3 regions of the Metabacillus sediminis genome follow, and region 2 is predicted to be linked to each of the others. Evidence: riboswitches for the same ligand, from Rfam matches in the RefSeq annotation. Region 2 holds a riboswitch; each other region holds the start of a gene.
The links. Region 2 has a riboswitch for thiamine pyrophosphate ahead of tenA (thiaminase II). Riboswitches for the same ligand answer to the same signal wherever they lie in the genome.

Region 1 (7,259 bases), 370 kb from region 2:
GATTAAAGGGTTCTGCCACTTCGAAAAGGCAGATATAAAAGAAAAAAACTGACCAGCATCACTCCTTCCATAGAAAGCAAATACCACGGCCATGGGCCAAGTACTTCCAGAAGGGATCCCCCTGCTGGTTTTTTCATAATGTATAAGTAGTTTGAGTTTAGAAGATGATTGATCCAAAAAACTGCGGCTGCATACAGATTGACCAGCATAGCTGTGATCCAGAGAGATCGCAGTGATGGCCTGAAGCCCTTTGCAGCAAAAAGAAGGCATGCCATGATCACTCCTGCATGAGATACAAAAAACGTGAAGAAAACAGGATGTGGAAATGTATAGGGACCAAGATCCGGGCTAACGATTGCTTGAAATGAACTTGCAATTCCTGCATACCAGAGAAATTGAAAAAGGGCTTTATTTTTTGTAAAAGTCATGATTATTGCCAGGATAACAGCAAGATCACTTAAATGAAGCGGGAGATCCGAAGCCAGAGACCATCTTCCAGCTGATAGCTTCCATAGCTGTTCAAGCACTTCAGACGACAATAGGACAAATCCAAAAGAATACCGGGCTGCGTTAAAATGATAACGGAGAATAAATACAAGTGCCATGGCAGTAAAAGTTACGAATAGCGCCAAAATGTGTGCTTCAGAAAAAATATGAAAAGCCTTGTCCAAAATGTCATCACCTCTGAATCATCATCCGCTAATCTATGGGGATTTATTCAATCGTGCATCCAGTTTACTAAGAATAGCAAAGCCTTTAACCCGCTGCCGGATTATTCCGGTATACTTCCCGGCAGAAATTCAGCTGTTTACCTGCTAATGTGCAAAAAAGAGGAGACCGGCCACAGCCTTCTCCTCTTCGTTATTTGTCACATGCCAATCCGTCTCCATCCCGGTCCAGTCTATGCGGATCTCCGGGGCCTGCTGCTTCAAAAAAGGCCTGGGCTTCCTCATGGCCGGAAAAATCACCACAATCCTTATCCGGCCCTTTTGGGTCGAATTGCTGATTTGCTTGAGAATTTTCTCCTTTAGATGGCTCCTCTGGCACCTGATCATTCACTTCATCTTCAAATCCGCGATCAGTGGCATAATTTTCAAGTGACCATATTTTCCGTTCTTCTTTTTTTGCCTTTGCCTCTGCTTCCTTAAATTGATCCAGATATTTTGTATTAGGCGGGTATACAGCTACCCTTGCAAGCCCTTCTTTTAAGAGGCGTTTGTTGTACATTTGTCCGTCCATCCATATGTATGCGAGCAAACGGCCAAAACGGTCTCTTTCCTCTACTCCTAATTCAAGTTCAATTTCCTTCCCTTCCAATTGCTCCTTTGTATAGGCTGAGGCCTCTTTGGCAAATGGCTGAGGGTTTCCTTCGTATTTCCCTCTGCTTTCGGGCGTATCAATTAATATAAGACGGACTTTTTCCGTTGCCCCATTTTTAAGTTCTGCTTTCAGTGTATCTCCATCTGTAACAGAAAGTACGGTTGCTGGAACCGTATTTCCCTTTTCTTCCTCTAATACAGCGCTTTTTTCATCTCCTTGTTTTTCCTGTTTCGTTTCTTTATTGGATGAAGAATGGGTTTGAACGGGTTGATCGGATGGCTGCGTCATCGCCGAACATCCTGCCAAGCTTAAATGAGTAAGTAAAATAATCGCTATCATCTGTTTTTTCAACTCTATGAAGACTCCTTTACTTTGCAGTTATATAAGATTATAGGTGCCAAATGAACAATATGTACATTGTTAAGTCAGTTTTCCACCAAAAAAAAACGCAGAAGACCATTCTGCGCCATCATTTTGGTTAACTTTTAGCATGTTCTGAAAAACTCTTACTGGCAGGAAGTACAGTCATTAAAGCATTGAGTATAGTTGAGAGGGAAGAGTGTCCGGCATACATTCGCGCAATAACGGGAGCAGCTTCCAGAGCTTACCTGGCTGCATCCGCAGTTCCTGCGGCGGTCTGACATTCCTTCTGTCTGTCCGTTTCCGCACGACTTGCGGCCGTGATCGGACGTTCCTTTTCTGCTGCGATGACAGGATGAACCCGCCAATTCATCCAAATAGAGTCTTGGCTTACTGCCAGAATTGCATCTATTTCGAGAACTCATAATATCCCCTCCTTTCCCTAATAGAGTATTCAGACTCTATCAGTTGGAGGCGACGAATATCCCTGCTGCTTCTATTATTCTATGATTCAGCGGGGTGCCCATAGGATAATTCCTGCACCGATCAGACAGATAACGGCTCCTAATGTGTCATAGAAATCAGGTGCTTTTCCATCTACTCCCCAACCCCATAGTAAAGCGAGAACGATAAATAATCCTCCGTACGCTGCATACACTCTGCCGAAATCAGGAAAATCCTGCAGGGCCGGCAATATGCCATACACAACCAGCACTGCCCCGCCAATGATTCCGTACCATATTGGAAGACCGTTCTTTATCCATAGCCAAATTAAATAGCCTCCACCAATTTCCGCTAAACCCGCTAATACAAATAAAATGATAGATTTGATCATAGTCCACATACTTTCTGTGCTTTATTCATAGCAAATATTAAATCAAGTGAACGAATCTTACAAGCTTAGCCTTCTCCTAAAACTTCCTATTTTCAAGTGGATGACTAGACCTGCAGAAAAGAGTATGATAGGTTTAACCATACTTTATATTAATGAAAGCTAAGTCGGGATTTGTTTGTTCCCTGAGGTGATAAATAGGATGAATATTGATGCTGAATTAACTGCGAAAGTTTCCGTAAAAAGTGTAGACCCTCTTGAACCGGTTCATGTAAAAAATATACCGCAAGGCTGGAAATTGCTTGGCCGCGGAAACTATGCGGCCGTTTTCGTAAACGAAGGACTCCCAGGAAAAATTGTTAAGCTTTATGCAGAAAACCGCGAAGGCGCCGATAAAGAAAGACAAGTATACCAAATACTTGGCGATCACCCAGCATACTCGGTCATGTTCAGCTATAGTGACCGTTATCTCATATTAAAAAAACTGGAGGGCATCACTCTTTACGATGCTCTTAGAAAAGGTGTTTACATCCCTGAAAAAGTCATAAAAGATGTAGACGACGCCATTGCATATGCCAGGGAAAAGGGATTAAACCCCACGGATATACACGGAAAAAATGTCATGATGAAGGATGGCCGCGGCTATATTGTGGACGTCTCTGATTTTTTAGAAGTGTTTGATTGTCCAAGGTGGAAGGATTTCAAAAAGGCCTACTACCGGATATACCTTCCCCTTTCAAGATTCAGAAAATGGAAGATTCCGCGCTGGATGCTCGAACGGATTCGCAAAGGCTATCAGAAATACCTGAAGATTAACGGATATTACAAAAGAAAGAAAAAGAGCAAAGAAACAAAACGCCTCGCTAAGAAAAGCTAGGCGTTTTGTTTTCTTTCTCTACCGGGTTATCTCTTTCTTCAGAGCTCTGGCAGCTGCGGCGGGATTTTCCGATCTGCTGATGCTTGAAATGGCCGATACTCCATCTGCTCCCGCCTTTACAACGTTCTTCGCATTCTCAGCCGTTATTCCGCCAATCCCTACCATTGGAATATCAATGCCTGCTTGCTTGATCTCCTCGATTACAGCGGTGCCTTTCGCTTCCTTCGCATCCTCTTTGGATGAAGTCGGAAAGACAGGACCCACCCCAATGTAATCTGCCCCATCGGCTAAAGCACGCTTTGCCTCTTCTGCGCTATGCACGGATACCCCGAGAATCATACCATTTAAGCGTGTAATGATCTCACTGGCTTTGGCGTCATCCTGTCCTACATGAATTCCGTCCGCCCCTATTTTTAATGCCAGCTCCACATCATCATTTACAATGAAGGGAATATTTGAGTTTCTGCATATTTGCATCAGCCGGACCGCAAGCTGTTCAATTTCATCGGCTGGATGAAGGGAACCCTTGCCTTTTTCGCGAAATTGGAAGAGCGTAATTCCTCCTTCAATTGACCCGGTTACTACCTCTTCAATATCATTCGGACAGTCCTGTGTTCCTGCTATAAAATAAAGGGCCAAGTGCTGTTTTATCCGGTTCCTGTTCATATCTGTCTCATCCTCTTTTGGAAAGCCCAATGATTAGTAGGACCATGGCCTTCTCCAATTACAAGCGTTTCTTCAATGGCTGCCTGAATAAATTGCTTCGCTGTTTCCGCAGCTTTAGCAATCGTGCTGCCCTTAGCAAGTTCAGCTGTCAAGGCGGCTGAAAATGTACAGCCTGTCCCGTGAGTATGCCTTGTTTCAATTCGCTTGCTTATCAGTGCTGTAAACTCTTTCCCATCGTATAAAAGATCGGCTGACTCCTCCGTATTCTCTTCATGCCCGCCTTTAATCAGGCACGAGGAAGCTCCCATATTATGAATAATCCTGCAAGCTTCTCGTTTATTTTCCTCATTATTAATTGTTATTCCGGTAATTGCTTCCGCCTCTGGAATATTAGGAGTAATAACGGCAGCGAGCGGAATGAGGTAATCAATCATGGCCTTAACCGCCTCACTTTGAAGAAGCGTGCTTCCGCCTTTGGCAATCATAACCGGGTCAATCACAACATTTTTCCATCCAAAATTTTTTATTGAATCCGCTGCCGCCAAGATGATTTCTGCATTAAAGAGCATGCCTGTTTTAACGGCATCCGGAGGGAGGTCCTCCCCTATTGCAGAAGCCTGCGCGGATACAGCATTGGCAGTTAAAGGAAACACTCCATGCACACCAAGGGTATTCTGGGCTGTTACAGCTGTAACAGCACTCATCCCGAACACGCCAAGCTCCTGAAATGTTTTGAGGTCAGCCTGAATACCCGCTCCGCCGCCGCTGTCTGAACCGGCAATAGTTAATGCCTTTTTGATCATTCTATAACCCCACCTTTTCAATTCTTGCACGAAGAGTGACTTGTTCTTCAGTCACCAGAAATAGCTGGTTCAAGAATTCGACTTGAAAGCTCCCGGGTCCTTGATCCGCAGTTTTTTCAGCAGCCAGTTCTGCCGCGGTTCCATAAACAGCAAGCGCAGCCGCTGCAGCTGATACCGGATTTTTCTCAACTGCCAGAAAGGCTCCAACTACTGATGTGACCAGACATCCAGTACCTGTAACTTTCGTCAGGATAGAGTGGCCATTCGACACCTTCAATACCTGTTTTCCATCGGAGATATAGTCTGTCTCTCCCGTCACAGCCACCACCGTGTTCAGTTTCTTTGCAGCATGAATTGCCAGCTCTTCTAAGTCTCCTTCAGCTTCTCCGGAATCGACTCCTTTGATTGCCCATTTCTGACCGGCTGCATTAGCGATTTCCGCCGCATTCCCACGAACAACAGCAACCTTTACCTCTTCAAGAATCTGCTTAGCAGAACGTGTACGGAGCTCCGTTGCACCCGCTGCAACAGGATCCAGTACAACAGGAACACCGTGCTTATTAGCGGATTTGCCTGCAAGAATCATAGATTCCACAGTCCGCTCTGTCAGTGTGCCAATGTTTAAAACGAGCACTCCTGCCATAGCAGCCATTTCTGCTGCTTCTTGCTTGGCATCTGCCATAACCGGTGAAGCACCAAGGGCCAATAGCCCATTGGCTGTAAAATTAGCAACTACAATATTCGTTATATTATGTACCAGGGGATTTACCTCTCTTACTTTACTCAGCAATGCTCCTGCTTTTTGTGCATTCATTCCAATTCATCCTCTCCGGAAAGAGCTGCAGATAACCGGTGGGCGCCCATGCAAAAAGGCATCCCGCATAGAAGCGAAATGCCTTTAATCATAAAATATGATCAGTCATTACATTCTCCCTGCGCTGGCATTATCCAACAGGTTCACCCGGTCTACGGCAGATTAGCCGTACTCTCAGCCTGCTTCCACAAGCTCCCGATCCGTATTTTTTAAAGTAAGTTTATCCCTTACCACACGAAAAATCAAGCGTCACCCAATCTTCTCTTCTTCCTCGTTCCTGTCTGAAGCTATTTTTCCAAGAGATTCGTTCATTTTGAACATCACAATCAGCAATTCGCAATAAATCCGAATGGCAAACGGGCCCAGAAGCATTGTAAACAAACCCATCAGGATCTGCAGGCCGGGGGTCATTGATTCACCCGAATTGAACATCATCACCAAACCGGTCAGTACACTGATTCCGCTCCCAATATAAAAAATAATGGTTATTATGGCTGGTGTAATCATTTTATTAAAACTAAGAAACTCTTTCACCCGCTGTCACCCCTCATTTGAAATTCTCTTCAAACAATAGGTATGCAAGCTGTATCTTATACATTCCTTCACATAGGCACAAAGATTTAACTTTTAGAAATACTGGCCTATTTAAATTTTTCCATTCTAATCCATATATTTCTATATCCTTCAGAATCTTTCACTCTAAGGGGATTAACCCAAGACCTTTCTCTTAAATAAGGCATCAGAAAAAAACATACTGGTTCGATAGAGGCCCCTTAATCCCTATTGAATCATAAAGTCCACAACCTTCTTCCCCTTTTACAATTAGTTCATAAAAGCGCAACCATTTTCGAATAGAATATGGGTATATATATAAAAAGGGGAACAATGGAAAAAAGGGGTAAAGGAGAACTTTATGAGGCTAACCTCAAGGCTTTGCATGATTTGTTCAATCCTATCGGTCTTGCTATACTTTCTAGCAAAAATACTTTATTTCTCAAAGTTCGCCCACTATATGAATATTTCATCGATCCTTCTCGTATTCGTAATCGTAATCGCCTTCTTCTTTGATGATCATATAGGGTACTAACGAAAAGCGGAGGCGGCTTGCCCAGCCCCGACAAGCATAAGACAATCAGCCTGGGGAAGGTGAACTTTCCTTCCTCAGGATGAGTGGCTTATGACCTCGAGGGGCTAGCCGCCGTAGCTAGACAATGTGAAAAGCGGAGGGCGCTCCTAGTAAGGAAGTTCTGCTAAGAGCGCGGCGTCCTGCCGCAACGCAGAACTGACCCGCTTCGTGCGGGCCTCCGTGAGAGACGGTGGAGCTCTCGACCGAGAGGCGCTCAAATAAGGAAGTTCTGCTAAGAGCGCGACGTCCTGTCGCAACGCAGAACTGACCCGCCTCCTGCGGGCCCGAGAGAGCGAAGCGGCCGAACGGCTAGCGGCCGAAGCTGGACACCACGAAAAGCGGAGGGCGCTCCTAGTAAGGAAGTTCTGCTAAGAGCGCGGCGTCCTGCCGCAACGCAGAACTGACCCGCTTCGTGCGGGCCTCCGTGAGAGACGGTGGAGCTCTTGACCGAGAGGCGCTCA
Region 2 (7,259 bases):
ATCTTAGGTCTCCTTTTTTCCATCACGGGTATGATTGCAGGCAGTGCCTTCTTAGAAAGGGTGGTGCGGGAATGATCGATTTTTTATCCATAGCTGGAGGCGGATTCCTTGGAGCGATTTCACGTTACGCTGTGAGCCGGAAATGGAATAGGACCTTACTTCCTTATGGCACCCTGATCGTTAATTTATCAGGTGCCTTTATTCTCGGCCTGATAGCAGGAAGCGGGCTTACCGGACATTATTTTCTCTTTGCTGCAACAGGATTTCTTGGAGCGTTTACTACGTTATCAACCTTAAATCTTGAATTGGCAAAGCAAGTGATGGAGAGAAAGTATAAAGTGTTTTTAATTTATGCTGGCATGACATACATAGGCGGTCTGCTGCTTGCATTTGCTGGATTTTGGATTGGAAATAGTATGTAGAGGACAGTGGAGGCTGTCTTTTTTTTTGCTCCAAGTAAAAATATGAGTCAGTCCACCAGCTGAAATTATGGTGATATTCAAATGGATATTAGAATGAGGGGATTCCGATAGGAAGAGATGAAGGTCTACAGCCTCCCATCACCTTCACACTTGGAATTAAACTGGCTGCACTTGTCATGGTCGTTCCAGAGTGGCTTACGTTATGGATTGCTATTTTTGCAGATATGGGCGCGGCACTTCTGGTTACACTGAATGGATTAAGGCTGCTTAAGGTAAAGGACCGCTAATTACAGAATGATGGAACCGGATCAGTATTCCGGTGCTATTTGTATAGGAATCCTGCTGCGAAACGGCGGTGGAAGTGATTGTTTAGGTTAATTGCTGACAAATTGAAGATAATTGCTGACTTGCAAAAATAATGGCTGAATAGTCAAAAGAAGAGGGCCCGCAAGCATGGCCCAACTCCTCTTACTGTTCCAATACATAAGGAATGGATGATTTCAGCAGCCCTTTTATTCCTCTAGGATGATAAGGCATCAAGCGGTCGGCTGTTTCCCAGTCCATCCAGGCGGTTTCATCAATGGTGTCAGTATCTTGAATTGCGATTTGCCCGCTCCTGATTTCTGCTTTAAACGTAAAGAAGAGAGCGTGAACTTCCATATTTTCGAGGGTAGACTCGTTCACGGAGAGCAGGTCGCCTATTTGAACAGTAAGCCCTGTTTCCTCAAAGGCTTCCCGCTGCGCTGCAAGAGTGAGTGTTTCTCCTTTTTCCACCGCGCCGCCAGGCATTGACCAATCATCCCGTTTGCTGTTTTTCACCATTAATATCTTCTCTTTTTCCTCATCACAGATTAAAGAATAGACTACATCTACCCGTTCCATATGAAATCCTCCTCATTATCAAACGCATCAGGCTGTACATTCCCCGTTTCTTCCTAATCTGCTGATGCCAGGAATACCCTTCGAATAGCGTTTCATTTCACTTCGTTTTGAACGGGAGGAATTCCTGCTTTCATGCAAAAAAGTGCGGGGATGCCCCGCACTTCGGATTAAAACTTTAATGTTTCTCCATCTTCCGGAATCAAAGCCTTATCAGACCATTCTTTAGCAGAAAGAAACTCCTTCAAATCCGCTCTTGTTAGCAGGCAGTGATTCAATGTTTCCATGTGGGAGACAACAATAATGGATTCCGGAGCAGCATGATGGATCTGCTCAATATCGTCTTTATCCATCGTAATCGTACCGCCCTCAAGGAACTGTGCTGCCCCTCCATTTACTGCAATCACTTTAGGATGATGCTTTTGAATGGCTTCCTTCACGTCTTCGCACCAGACAGTATCTCCCGCGATATACAATGATTTTTCATCTGGATGGCTGAAAACGACTCCTGAAACCTGGCCCGTCATCTTGGTGATTTCACCTCTGCCATGCTGGCCGCTCGTTTTTGTAATCGTGATGTCTCCAATGGTAATGGACTGCCCAAGAGATTGCGCATGAACAAAACCATCTTGGCGAATGGATGCGGCATCATTTTCGTTTTGAGCGTAAATGCTGATTTCCTTCGGTAAGGCTTTTTTAGCTGCGTCATCATAATGATCTGGATGCAGATGAGTAACAATCACTGCATCTGCTTCAATGATTTCTTCAATTGATACGGGCAGGCCGACCATTGGATTGCGTTTATCCTGGTTGGGGGTGTTGGGAAACGGAGGCATGGCTCCTTTATCAGCTAGAAAAGGGTCGATTAGAAAGGTTTTCCCTGCATATTTTACAACTAATGTAGCATTGCGGATTAGACGAATCTCCATTTCAAGTTCCTCCTTTTGTATGATTCTCCTATAGGATAATATAAGAAGGGATATGACATACATAGATAAAATCAAGAGTTTGCACCGATATACTTGAATTGTGAAAGAGGTGGGAGAATTGCTTGATCAAACCGATCAAAGGATTGTATACGAGCTTACGAAGAATGGGCGTATTACCATGAAAGAATTAGGAGAAAAAGTTCATTTAACGGGGCAAGCTGTTTCTTCAAGGGTAATTAAGCTTGAAGAGGAGGGGGTCATTGAAGGCTACACAATCAACCTTAATGAAAAGAAAGCAGGATACTCCATTCACGCTTTCCTAAACATATATACAAACAGCTTCAATCACCAGCCTTATTTAAATTACCTTTCTAGTCAGAAGGAGTATGTGCTGAAAAATTTTAAGATCAGCGGAGATGGCTGTTATTTGCTTGAGTGCCGGTTTAAGGGAAATGATGAACTGGATGCCTTCTTAACGGGGTTAACCAGGCACGTAAATTACAAGCTGTCCATCGTCATAAATGCGACACAAATTGTGTAAATTTTGCGTTACATTTAATAGGCAATTATCCTCTCCTCAAATGTCCATGCTACTATAAAGGTGGATTATTATAACGGAGGACTTTCAGATGAAATCGCGTCTTAAAATTTGGCTTGAAATTTTACTTGTATCCTCTAAGCTCGGATTGACGTCCTTTGGCGGTCCGGTTGCCCATTTAGGGTATTTTCGGGAGGAGTATGTCAAAAAGAAAAAATGGCTGGATGACCAGTCTTATGCGGATATTGTAGCTCTGTGCCAGTTTCTTCCGGGGCCGGCGAGCAGTCAGGTCGGACTTTCCATCGGGCTGCTCCGGGGTGGCCTTGTAGGCAGTTTTCTGTCATGGTTCGGCTTTACCATGCCCTCGATCCTTATCCTGATTGTATTCGCTTATTTGTTTAAGGGGACGGATGTTCATGAGGCGGGCTGGCTTATGGGGCTGAAAATTACAGCGGTAGCCGTAGTGGCGCAGGCTGTAATGGGGATGGGAAAGTCACTTGCACCGGACAGGCCGCGGATCACAATTGCGGTTCTCGCTGCAGTCGGTGCCCTTTTCGTTCCATCCGCTTGGGGTCAGCTTGCAATTATTGCAGGATCTGCTGTTGCAGGTTATTTGCTTTATAAAAGAGAAGAAGTGCCTGAGGTCCCTAAGCTTATTCTTACAATCGGCAAAAAAACAGCTTCAGCTTCACTTTTATTATTTGGTTTGCTGCTTGTTCTCCTGCCCATCATCCGGCAAACATTCTCCGGGACCTATATCGCTCTATTTGACGTATTTTACCGGGTTGGTTCCCTCGTATTCGGCGGCGGTCATGTCGTCCTGCCGATGCTTGAAAAAGAGGTGGTTCCTGCAGGCTGGATGACACAGGATGTGTTTCTTGCGGGATACGGGGCTGCACAGGCAGTTCCAGGTCCTCTTTTTACATTCGCTGGTTATGTGGGCGCAATCATCTCTGGAGTTCCAGGGGCTTTGATCGCAACTGCGGCTATGTTTCTGCCTTCATTTTTGCTCGTCATCGGAGTTCTTCCTTTTTGGAGCAGCATCCGCGGAAAAAAGGGAGTGCAGGCAGCCCTCATGGGTGTAAATGCGGCGGTCGTTGGTATTCTGCTTGCCGCCCTGTATGATCCTGTTTTTACAAGTGCTATTCATTCAGCGTCTGCATTTGCACTCGCCTTGGTCTCTTTTGCCCTTCTTGTTTATTGGAAGCTGCCGCCTTGGCTTGTCGTGGGACTTACCATAATTGCCGGCACACTGATGGAGCAAATTGGAGTGCTTTAGAAAAATATTATGATATACTAACCGGCAAAGGAAGGTGATTTTACATGAATAGTAAACAGTCCATCCTGAAAAAAGTTGTGGATTATGCAAAAAAGAATCCTGAGCAGACAAAAAAAGCAATCAGCATGGTTACAAAAACCTTAAAAAACCGAAAAAAATAAATGTGCAGATGGCCTTCCCGGTCATCTTTTTTTGTCCTCATAATATCACCTCTTTTTGGAAAAATAACAGTATCTATTTATTTTGAAAAGAGGAAATCAGTATGAAACCAATGTCTTCGTCCGAATTAGCAAATTTATGGTCCACTTATCAGAAAAAGACGATGCTTCTCCGCATCATGGAACACGCATTGGATGTAACAACCCAAAAGGACATTACGTCGATCCTTCAATATGCCTATCAGGAAGAAGTGAAATTTGTAAAAGAAATCGCTCAGCTTTTTCAAAAGGAAGGCGCTGCAATTCCTGAGGGGTTTGATGAAACGGATGTGAACCGAAAGGCGGAAAGGCTGTTCGATCAGTACTTCTATATCCGCTTTCTGCGGATGCTGATGAAGCTTGGAATCGGGCTGAATGCTGTGCACCTGTCAATGGTGTATCGAAATGATATTCACGACTTCTTTTCGAGAACGTCTGCCCATTCCAACAAAGTGTTCGGTATGTGTACAAATTGCCTCCTGCAGGTAGGGAACGGCGCCATTCCACCGGTAATCGGGATGCCGGATCATCCTAAATATGTTGTAAATGAAAGGTATTTATCCGGATTTCATTTTGGCAAAAGAAGATTGAATGCTACCGAACTTTCCATCATCTATCACATTGTGGAAAACAACAACTTCGGTGCCCAGCTGATGAAAGGGTTAAGGAAAGTAGCGAAAGAACCGGAAGTGAAAATGTATTTAAAGAAAGGCGAACAGCTTGCTATTGATTTGTATCAATCCTATGGGAAGCTGATGGAACATAGTGGAATCCCTGTCTCAGCCTTGCCTGGAGCAGTCATTTCTGAAACAAAGACCGCTCCATATTCAGATAAACTGATTATGTATTTAATCAACTTGTTAAGCAGTTTGGGGTTGACAAGCAACGCACTTGGAACAACCTACAGTTTGCGCCCGGATCTTCCTCTGAAAATGGCAATTGCTGCACGTGATATTTATTCATTTGCAAAAGAAGGCGGGAAAATCATGGTAAAGCATCAGTGGATGGAAGAAATTCCGGAAGCTGTGATAAAGAGATAGTTGACGTTTTTTTACTGCATGTTATGATGAACCTGGAAAATAAAATACCGCATTGCCACTAGGGGAGCCCATAACGTGGGGCTGAGACCGGAGTATGCTCCGGGACCCTTGGAACCTGATCTGGTTTGAACCAGCGGAGGGAAGTGGGAGATTCTTAATCTTTCCCGCTCTTATCCGTTAAGAGCGGTTTTTTATTTTTACATAAGAAGCAGGGGGAATTCAAACATGACATCTTTTACAGAAAAGTTAAGAAAAGTAACCGATTCAATTTGGGAGGCAAACTTCAACCATCCTTTTGTAAGGGGAATCGGCGATGGTACGCTCCCGCTTGAAAACTTCCGTTACTATGTCATGCAGGATGCCTATTACTTATCCCATTTTGCCAAAGTTCAGGCACTCGCTGGCGGAAAGGCTGACGACCTTCATGTAACAGCGCGAATGGCCTTCCATGCGCAAGGAACCTACGAAGCGGAGCTATCGCTTCATGAGAAATTCTCAACTCTGCTCGGAATTACAGAAGAAGAAAAACGGGCCTTTGAACCATCACCAACCGCATATGCCTACACATCCCACATGTACCGTTCCGCAATCAACGGAAGCCTTGGGGAAATCATTGCCTGCATCCTGCCGTGCTATTGGATTTACTATGAAATCGGTGAGAGATTGAAAGAGTGTAAGCCTGAAGAACCGATTTATCAGGAATGGATCGCGGCTTATGGAGGAGAATGGTTTAAAGAACTTGTATTTGAACAGCTAGAGCGACTGGACCAGCTTGCCCTGGAGGCATCTGAAAAAGAACGACAGAAAATGATCCGCCATTTCACAATCAGCTGCAAATACGAACTGTCATTTTGGGAAATGGCCTATACGATGGAACAATGGCCGGATACGGAAGCAGTTGAAGTACAGTAAGAGGGGAATTGACTGCATGGGAGTGTCCGATATCGAACCATGAACGTCCGATAGAAAGAGCGGAGTGTCCGATATCCGTGCGCGAGCGACCGATATCCCCCTCGCGAGTGTCCGATAAAAAGCAGAGTGACCGATATCGAACCATGAACGTCCGATAAGAAGAGTGGAGTGTTGGATATCCGTGCGCGAGCGACCGATATCTCCTCGCGAGTGTCCGATAAAAAGCGAAGTGACCGAAATCGAGCCATGACCGTCCGATAAAAAGAGCGGAGTGTCCGATATTCGTGCGCGAGCGACCGATATCTTGTCACGAGTGTCCGATAAAAAGCGGAGTGACCGATATCGAACCATGAACGTCCGATAAGAAGAGCGGAGTGTCCGATATCCGTGCGCGAGCGACCGATATCTCCTCGCGAGTGTCCGATAAAAAGCGGAGTGACCGATATCGAACCATGAACGTCCGATAAGAAGAGTGGAGTGTCCGATATTCGTGCGCGAGCGACCGATATCTTGTCACGAGTGTCCGATAAAAAGCGGAGTGACCGATATCGAACCATGAACGTCCGATAAGAAGAGTGGAGTGTCCGATATTCGTGCGCGAGCGACCGATATCTTGTCACGAGTGTCCGATAAAAAGCGGAGTGACCGATATCGAACCATGAACGTCCGATAAGAAGAGTGGAGTGTCCGATATTCGTGCGCGAGCGACCGATATCTTGTCACGAGTGTCCGATAAAAAGCGGAGTGACCGATATCGAACCATGAACGTCCGATAAGAAGAGTGGAGTGTCCGATATTCGTGCGCGAGCGACCGATATCTTGTCACGAGTGTCCGATAAAAAGCGGAGTGACCGATATCGAACCATGAACGTCCGATAAGAAGAGTGGAGTGTCCGATATTCGTGCGCGAGCGACCGATATCTTGTCACGAGTGTCCGATAAAAAGCGGAGTGACCGATATCGAACCATGAACGTCCGATAAAAAGAGCGGAGTGTCCGATATCCGTGCGCGAGCGACCGATATCTTGTCACGAGTGTCCGATAAAAAGCGGAGTGACCGATA
Region 3 (7,259 bases), 2.0 Mb from region 2:
ATTTGCTGGAACTTACCTGCTTTTTGGTGAGCGGGTAACGCGTCAAGCCGTGTGGAGTGCGGCGATTGCCATAATCGGGAGCTTAATCATCAGCTGGGGGGACCTGCAAATCAGCGGATGGGCACTGGCAGGAGATTTGCTGGCGTTAACCGCCTGTTTTATGGTTACTGCCTATCTTCTATTTGGACAGGAAGTAAGAAAGCGGCATTCGCTGATTTTACATACAACTCTTGTTTACGGGATTAGCGCGGCGACTTTGCTGCTTTATTGCTTAGTATTTTCGTATAGTTTAGACCCAGGAAGCGGCGAAAATCTGATGTGGCTTTTGCTATTGGCCATTTTTCCTAATCTGCTTGGCCATTCTTTATTTAACTGGGCTTTGAAATGGATTAGTACGAACACAATTTCCGTCGCCATTTTATTTGAACCTGCCGGTGCGATCATCCTTGCCTATTATGTGCTGAATGAACAAATCATGTTGACTCAGGCAATCGGCAGTGCCGTAATATTTGCAGGAATACTAATTTTTATGGCTGGGGATATGAAGTGAAAAAGATTCTGCTTACCATTCTAAAAGAAATATGGATGATTAAGGAAAGAAATTGGGTATAGGAGAATAGTGAACTTTAGAATGGCGTAGGGGGACTATTATGTATAAAATCCGGAAAGCAAAAAAAGAAGATATAAAAGGGATTGCGGAAGTTCATGTGGATAGCTGGCGGACTACTTACCGGGATATCGTTGATTCTGCCTATTTAAACTCGCTTACATATGCAGAGAAGATGAGCCAGTGGGAGCAAGCCGATCTCGATCATCTGTTTTTAGCCGAAGATGAAGAGGGGAGAATCGTCGGGTTTTCAAGCTATGGAAAGGAACGTACTGAAAAGCATGGGTTTGATGGTGAAATATATGCCATCTACCTTCTGGATGAGGTGCAGCGAAAAGGGATTGGCAGTGCGCTGCTGTTAAATTCGATAGATGATCTCATTGAAAAAGGATTCCAATCTGTCATGGTTTGGGTAATCAGTGAAAATCCTTCCCGGGGATTTTATGAATCCTATTTTCCTGAATTAATAGGGGAAGAAACATTGTCAATTGGAAATCGGGAGCATATTGAATATGCTTTTGGATGGAAGGATATTGAACGGCTTAAATCGATGCTGCTGCAAGGCAATCGAGTATAACAGAAAGATAAGAAGGGCCTCCAATCTGGTAGGCCCTTCTAATTTAGCTGCTGGTAGAACAAATTAGCCAGTATGGCAAACATGAAGGCAAGGGGCACATTAAATACTAATCCCCAGCCGAATACAAGACCTTCCTCATTGCTTACCCGAATTGCTTCCCTATAACTGATTAAAAAATGAATAATTGATAACAGCATGCAGCCTAACATAAAAGAAAAGGTTGGATTCATTGTCTAGCCTCCCGCATCTCCTTCCTATTACTCTAGTACATTCACCAGCAAGCGAAAATAGAACCATCTACTAGATAGACAATAAAAATATTGTGCTATACATTACAAAAATTTCAGTATATAATTTTCTAGATTACAAATATTACAGGGGGACACTGCGGTGAAAAAATATTTCGCGGCATGTCTTGTACTGCTTCAGCTGCTCGTTGCACACACAGCACTGGCTGCAGGCAAGATTGACGTAAACAGCAGCAGCTACAAAGCCTATTTAAAAGAAATTAACTTGACACATGGCCAGTTAGAGACATATTTAGAAAATTTCGATTACAGAATGTTTGATGAATTTGAAGATGTAGAAGATTTAAGAAGTCATCTGGGAAGAAGGGTGACAGATGATGTTCTTAAAGAAATCCTTGCAAAATATGAATTAACAGAAGATCAATTAACAGACCTCCTTGTTGAAAACGGGGATTTATTCGATGGGGAAAAAGTACAGGATGTTTTCTATTTTGAAAATTATCTGCTTGAAACAATTCAAATTGCGGGAGACTATCCGACTGAAATTAATGATTCGACGCTTCAGGAGCTTTGGGAAAGCTACGACTTTGTCTCCCGTGAAGAGTTTGACCAGTTTATGAAGGATCACGGCCTGGTTTTAGAAGATTATGATTCGATCGAAGAGCTTGATGAAGAAATCTATAATTTCATGGAACTTCCGGATATGGAATCTGAGTTTGAAGAAATTTTTGATCAGCTTGGTTTAACGGAAGAAGAGTTTGAGCGTTTGGCTGCACACTTCGAAAAAGTATATCAAAACAATCCTTATATTGACGCACAGCTGATGCAGCTTGGTGACAGAATGATGGCAATCGGTGATTTTGAAAGTGTAGATGAGCTTTCTGAGAAAGACATTCAAGAGATGATTTCCATCTACGGTGAAATGATGGATTTGCTGAATTTGCAGGCGAAATACTACCTTGTTAAGGATGGAATCAAAAAAGAGCTCTCTTTGCAGACAATGATGAGTCTGAATGATGTGGATGGGGCAGACCTTTTCGTCGAGCTTTATGATTTGGATAACAAACTGATTTTAGATATGACCTTAACTTCTGAAATGATTGGATCAGAATTAATTAAAGAAACAGGTAAGGACTTAGTAAAAACGTCTGAAGCAGTTTCATCCATTAAGAAACAGACGGAAAAACCGGGAGCAACAGTTAAAGGAGCTAAAATGCCTAAGACAGCAGGATTTCATGCAAACTGGATGATTGCCGGAGCTTCTTTAATAGCGGTTTCCGTTTTAATTAGAAGAAAGCTGCGTACATCCATCTGATGAAACATTTCCTTTCAACAGTAAAGAAGAAGCGTACGCTTCTTCTTTTTAGTGCCGCGATCCTCTTTGCTGCCGGAGTTTACTTAACTAGTACGAATGCGTTTAAATTAGCAAAAGCTTACTTTTTCTATGAACAGCAGAAAGCGGATTACCATGTGATTAAAACGGCGCCGGCTAAAGCAAGTGAGACAGAAGGCGCTAAACCTTCTCCTTTATATGAAACAAGGCCGGTAAAAGGGGAACGGATGGGGGAATTAATCATCCCAAAACTAGATGCAGTCCTTCCTATTTACCATGGGACAGAAGAAGACGAGCTCGAAAAAGGAGTTGGGCATTTTGCTCAATCTGTCCTTCCAGGGGAGAAGGATAACTCTGTTTTATCTGGACACCGGGATACTGTCTTCAGACAGCTTGGAAAAGTAGGGGAGAACGATCTGCTTATTGTCAAAACATCTGCCGGCACATTTACTTATAAAATTCGCAAAGTCCGTATTGTAGACGAAAACGACCGTACGGTGATTGTACCTAAACCAAGGGCTACATTAACTGTTTCCACATGCTATCCGTTTGATTTTATTGGTTCGGCACCAGAACGCTACGTTTTAATTGCAAATCTTATTAAAACAGAAAAACCGTAAGCCAATATTGGCTTACGGTTTTTTTGCATTGCTTTTGATTAGCCCGGGTGAATTCATAATGACTAACCATATTGCAAGTGCAGCGACAATCCAGGTAGGGATCATCCAGGTTGAGTTGTATACAAGTGAGTAGGTGAAAACGGGAGTGCCCTTTGGTGCATATGAGCCGAAAAAGACAATTCCTGATAAAACATGCGAAGCAAGCCGAAGAATGGAACCAAGCAGGGTAGCCGCCATAACTGCGGTCAGAGTTCTCCATTTATTTTGCTTCAATGCAGAATGTACCCATCCTGCAAACAAGCCGCTCATCCCGGCAAGCATAAAAGGCAGCGGATAGTCCAAAATAGCTTGGGCGGGATGTACGATAAATGCAGGTGCCAAAATCGGCTGCAGAATTCCGGTCAGAAGGCCTGTGAGCAATCCGCCTTTGAGACCCCACCTGAAGGACATAATAAATATTGGAATCATTCCAAGTGAAAGTGACCCGCCTTGAGGCATCTTAATGAAGAAACTTGAGAGCATGTCCAGCAACAGTGCCAGAGCAGTTAAAATAGCTGTTTCGGATAAGAATAGAAGTTTTTGATTTTTCATATGGGCTCCTTTTACAGGCATCGACCAAAAGGAGAAAATAAAAAAGCAATGCGGGGAATGCTCTTGCTTCCACGCACTGCTTTAATCACGAAGTTAAACGATCAAGCCACATCCCTACGCAAGCATTAACTAACAGGTTCAAAGGGTCTAGAACAGATTGTTCATTCTCAGCCGAAGGCTCCCCTAGTGGTCGTATACCGAATTATTTAATTATTTTCACTATACACTATCACACAAATTTCGACAATAACTATTTTACATTTAATAGAATGATGATACTTACGTGCCGCATTTTTGGTACTATTAATTTACCTTATCAAACCAGAAGGAGGAAGAGAATGAAACCATTTACCGAAAAAGCTATTCAAATCATCAAAAATATACCGGAGGGCCGGGTTATGACGTATGGACAAGTTGCATTTGCAGCGGGAAGTCCTAGAGGAGCGAGACAGGGTGTAAGAGTTCTTCATACGATGAGCAGTAAATACAGTTTGCCTTGGCACAGAGTAATCAGTTCTAGGAGAACTCTCCATCAAGGATCAGGATGTTCTTGAAGAGCAGAAAAAAGCCTTATCTATAGAAGGAGTTGAAATCGAAACAGGGAATAAAATATCGCTGCAAAAATTCCAGCATCATTTTCATAGAGAAATTTGAAAAAAATGATTGTCCTTTTAGAGATATAGTGATATATTAATATTTGTCGCTGAAAACAGAAGATATTTCCTTTTGAAACATTGTTGAAAAAGATGTTGACTCTTGTCTAACGGCGTGATATATTATTAAAGCCGCTAACGAAGCGGTTGCAAAAAATGATCTTTGAAAACTAAACAAATCGAAGTGCCAACGTTAATTCTAGAGCAACAAACAAGAGCTAGTCAAACTACTTTTTGGAGAGTTTGATCCTGGCTCAGGACGAACGCTGGCGGCGTGCCTAATACATGCAAGTCGAGCGGACCTCTTCGGAGGTCAGCGGCGGACGGGTGAGTAACACGTGGGCAACCTGCCTGTAAGACTGGGATAACTCCGGGAAACCGGAGCTAATACCGGATAACTTTTCGAACCGCATGGTTCGGAGATAAAAGACGGTTATGCTGTCACTTACAGATGGGCCCGCGGCGCATTAGCTAGTTGGTGAGGTAATGGCTCACCAAGGCGACGATGCGTAGCCGACCTGAGAGGGTGATCGGCCACACTGGGACTGAGACACGGCCCAGACTCCTACGGGAGGCAGCAGTAGGGAATCTTCCGCAATGGACGAAAGTCTGACGGAGCAACGCCGCGTGAGTGATGAAGGTTTTCGGATCGTAAAGCTCTGTTGTTAGGGAAGAACAAGTGCGGGAGTCACTGCCCGCACCTTGACGGTACCTAACCAGAAAGCCACGGCTAACTACGTGCCAGCAGCCGCGGTAATACGTAGGTGGCAAGCGTTGTCCGGAATTATTGGGCGTAAAGCGCGCGCAGGCGGTCTTTTAAGTCTGATGTGAAAGCCCCCGGCTCAACCGGGGAGGGTCATTGGAAACTGGAGGACTTGAGTACAGAAGAGGAGAGTGGAATTCCACGTGTAGCGGTGAAATGCGTAGAGATGTGGAGGAACACCAGTGGCGAAGGCGACTCTCTGGTCTGTAACTGACGCTGAGGCGCGAAAGCGTGGGGAGCGAACAGGATTAGATACCCTGGTAGTCCACGCCGTAAACGATGAGTGCTAAGTGTTAGAGGGTTTCCGCCCTTTAGTGCTGCAGCTAACGCATTAAGCACTCCGCCTGGGGAGTACGGTCGCAAGACTGAAACTCAAAGGAATTGACGGGGGCCCGCACAAGCGGTGGAGCATGTGGTTTAATTCGAAGCAACGCGAAGAACCTTACCAGGTCTTGACATCCTCTGCCACTTCTAGAGATAGAAGGTTCCCCTTCGGGGGACAGAGTGACAGGTGGTGCATGGTTGTCGTCAGCTCGTGTCGTGAGATGTTGGGTTAAGTCCCGCAACGAGCGCAACCCTTGATCTTAGTTGCCAGCATTCAGTTGGGCACTCTAAGGTGACTGCCGGTGACAAACCGGAGGAAGGTGGGGATGACGTCAAATCATCATGCCCCTTATGACCTGGGCTACACACGTGCTACAATGGATGGTACAAAGGGCTGCAAAACCGCGAGGTTAAGCGAATCCCATAAAACCATTCTCAGTTCGGATTGCAGGCTGCAACTCGCCTGCATGAAGCCGGAATCGCTAGTAATCGCGGATCAGCATGCCGCGGTGAATACGTTCCCGGGCCTTGTACACACCGCCCGTCACACCACGAGAGTTTGCAACACCCGAAGTCGGTGGGGTAACCCGTAAGGGAGCCAGCCGCCTAAGGTGGGGCAGATGATTGGGGTGAAGTCGTAACAAGGTAGCCGTATCGGAAGGTGCGGCTGGATCACCTCCTTTCTAAGGAAGAATTATCAGCACCCATGTGGTGCAGCAATTAACGGACGCACTTCGACTTTGTTTAGTTTTGAGAGATCATTCTCTCTATACACTTGTTCTTTGAAAACTAGATAACGATATGAATGTCAAACATTCACACGAGTAAGCAAATAACCTTACGATTTTCTTCTGCGCTTGCGTAGATAGAGAACATCAAGTCTGAAAACATCTGTTTTCAGCTCTAACGAAGATAACGTCTGTTATCAGGTTAAGTTAGAAAGGGCGCACGGTGGATGCCTTGGCACTAGGAGCCGATGAAGGACGGTACGAACACCGATATGCTTCGGGGAGCTGTAAGTAAGCGTTGATCCGGAGATTTCCGAATGGGGAAACCCGCTGCTCGTAATGGAGCAGCATCCTGATCTGAATACATAGGATCTGGAAGGCAGACCCGGGGAACTGAAACATCTAAGTACCCGGAGGAAGAGAAAGCAATAGCGATTCCCTGAGTAGCGGCGAGCGAAACGGGATTAGCCCAAACCAGAAGGCTTGCCTTCTGGGGTTGTAGGACACTCAACACGGAGTTACAAAGGAACGGGGTAGAAGAAGCGGTCTGGAAAGGCCCGCCAAAGAAGGTAACAGCCCTGTAGTCGAAACTTCGTTCCCTCCTGAGTGGATCCTGAGTACGGCGGGACACGAGAAATCCCGTCGGAAGCAGGGAGGACCATCTCCCAAGGCTAAATACTCCCTAGTGACCGATAGTGAACCAGTACCGTGAGGGAAAGGTGAAAAGCACCCCGGAAGGGGAGTGAAACAGATCCTGAAACCGTGTGCCTACAAGTAGTCAGAGCCCGTTAACGGGTGATGGCGTGCCTTTTGTA

Region 1: it holds a riboswitch for thiamine pyrophosphate, as region 2 does, so the genes downstream of both, thiM (hydroxyethylthiazole kinase) here and tenA (thiaminase II) in region 2, are expected to answer to the same signal.
Region 3: it holds a riboswitch for thiamine pyrophosphate, as region 2 does, so the genes downstream of both, thiT (energy-coupled thiamine transporter ThiT) here and tenA (thiaminase II) in region 2, are expected to answer to the same signal.

Annotation. Positions count from the first base shown of each region.
Region 1 is NZ_CP147407.1:1,395,351-1,402,609, reverse strand. Features, by position in the region: gene WCV65_RS07440 ((2Fe-2S)-binding protein) at 1-6, shown strand, start outside; gene WCV65_RS07435 (TIGR02206 family membrane protein) at 3-671, opposite strand; gene WCV65_RS07430 (thermonuclease family protein) at 862-1,671, opposite strand; gene WCV65_RS07425 (hypothetical protein) at 1,827-2,105, opposite strand; gene WCV65_RS07420 (YnfA family protein) at 2,192-2,515, opposite strand; gene WCV65_RS07415 (serine/threonine protein kinase) at 2,715-3,389, shown strand; gene thiE (thiamine phosphate synthase) at 3,408-4,055, opposite strand; gene thiD (bifunctional hydroxymethylpyrimidine kinase/phosphomethylpyrimidine kinase) at 4,052-4,858, opposite strand; gene thiM (hydroxyethylthiazole kinase) at 4,860-5,672, opposite strand; TPP riboswitch at 5,771-5,881, opposite strand; gene WCV65_RS07395 (DUF4282 domain-containing protein) at 5,922-6,206, opposite strand.
Region 2 is NZ_CP147407.1:1,021,013-1,028,271, forward strand. Features, by position in the region: gene WCV65_RS05530 (CrcB family protein) at 1-75, shown strand, start outside; gene WCV65_RS05535 (CrcB family protein) at 72-422, shown strand; gene WCV65_RS05540 (NUDIX hydrolase) at 891-1,304, opposite strand; gene WCV65_RS05545 (MBL fold metallo-hydrolase) at 1,472-2,230, opposite strand; gene WCV65_RS05550 (Lrp/AsnC family transcriptional regulator) at 2,349-2,771, shown strand; gene chrA (chromate efflux transporter) at 2,860-4,047, shown strand; gene WCV65_RS05560 (DUF3231 family protein) at 4,310-5,284, shown strand; TPP riboswitch at 5,335-5,443, shown strand; gene tenA (thiaminase II) at 5,510-6,196, shown strand.
Region 3 is NZ_CP147407.1:3,145,290-3,152,548, reverse strand. Features, by position in the region: gene WCV65_RS16420 (DMT family transporter) at 1-550, shown strand, start outside; gene WCV65_RS16415 (GNAT family N-acetyltransferase) at 651-1,184, shown strand; gene WCV65_RS16410 (hypothetical protein) at 1,223-1,414, opposite strand; gene WCV65_RS16405 (processed acidic surface protein) at 1,575-2,747, shown strand; gene WCV65_RS16400 (class D sortase) at 2,747-3,385, shown strand; gene thiT (energy-coupled thiamine transporter ThiT) at 3,398-3,976, opposite strand; TPP riboswitch at 4,071-4,171, opposite strand; gene WCV65_RS16390 (MGMT family protein) at 4,315-4,530, shown strand; rRNA gene WCV65_RS16385 (16S ribosomal RNA) at 4,861-6,399, shown strand; rRNA gene WCV65_RS16380 (23S ribosomal RNA) at 6,645-7,259, shown strand, end outside.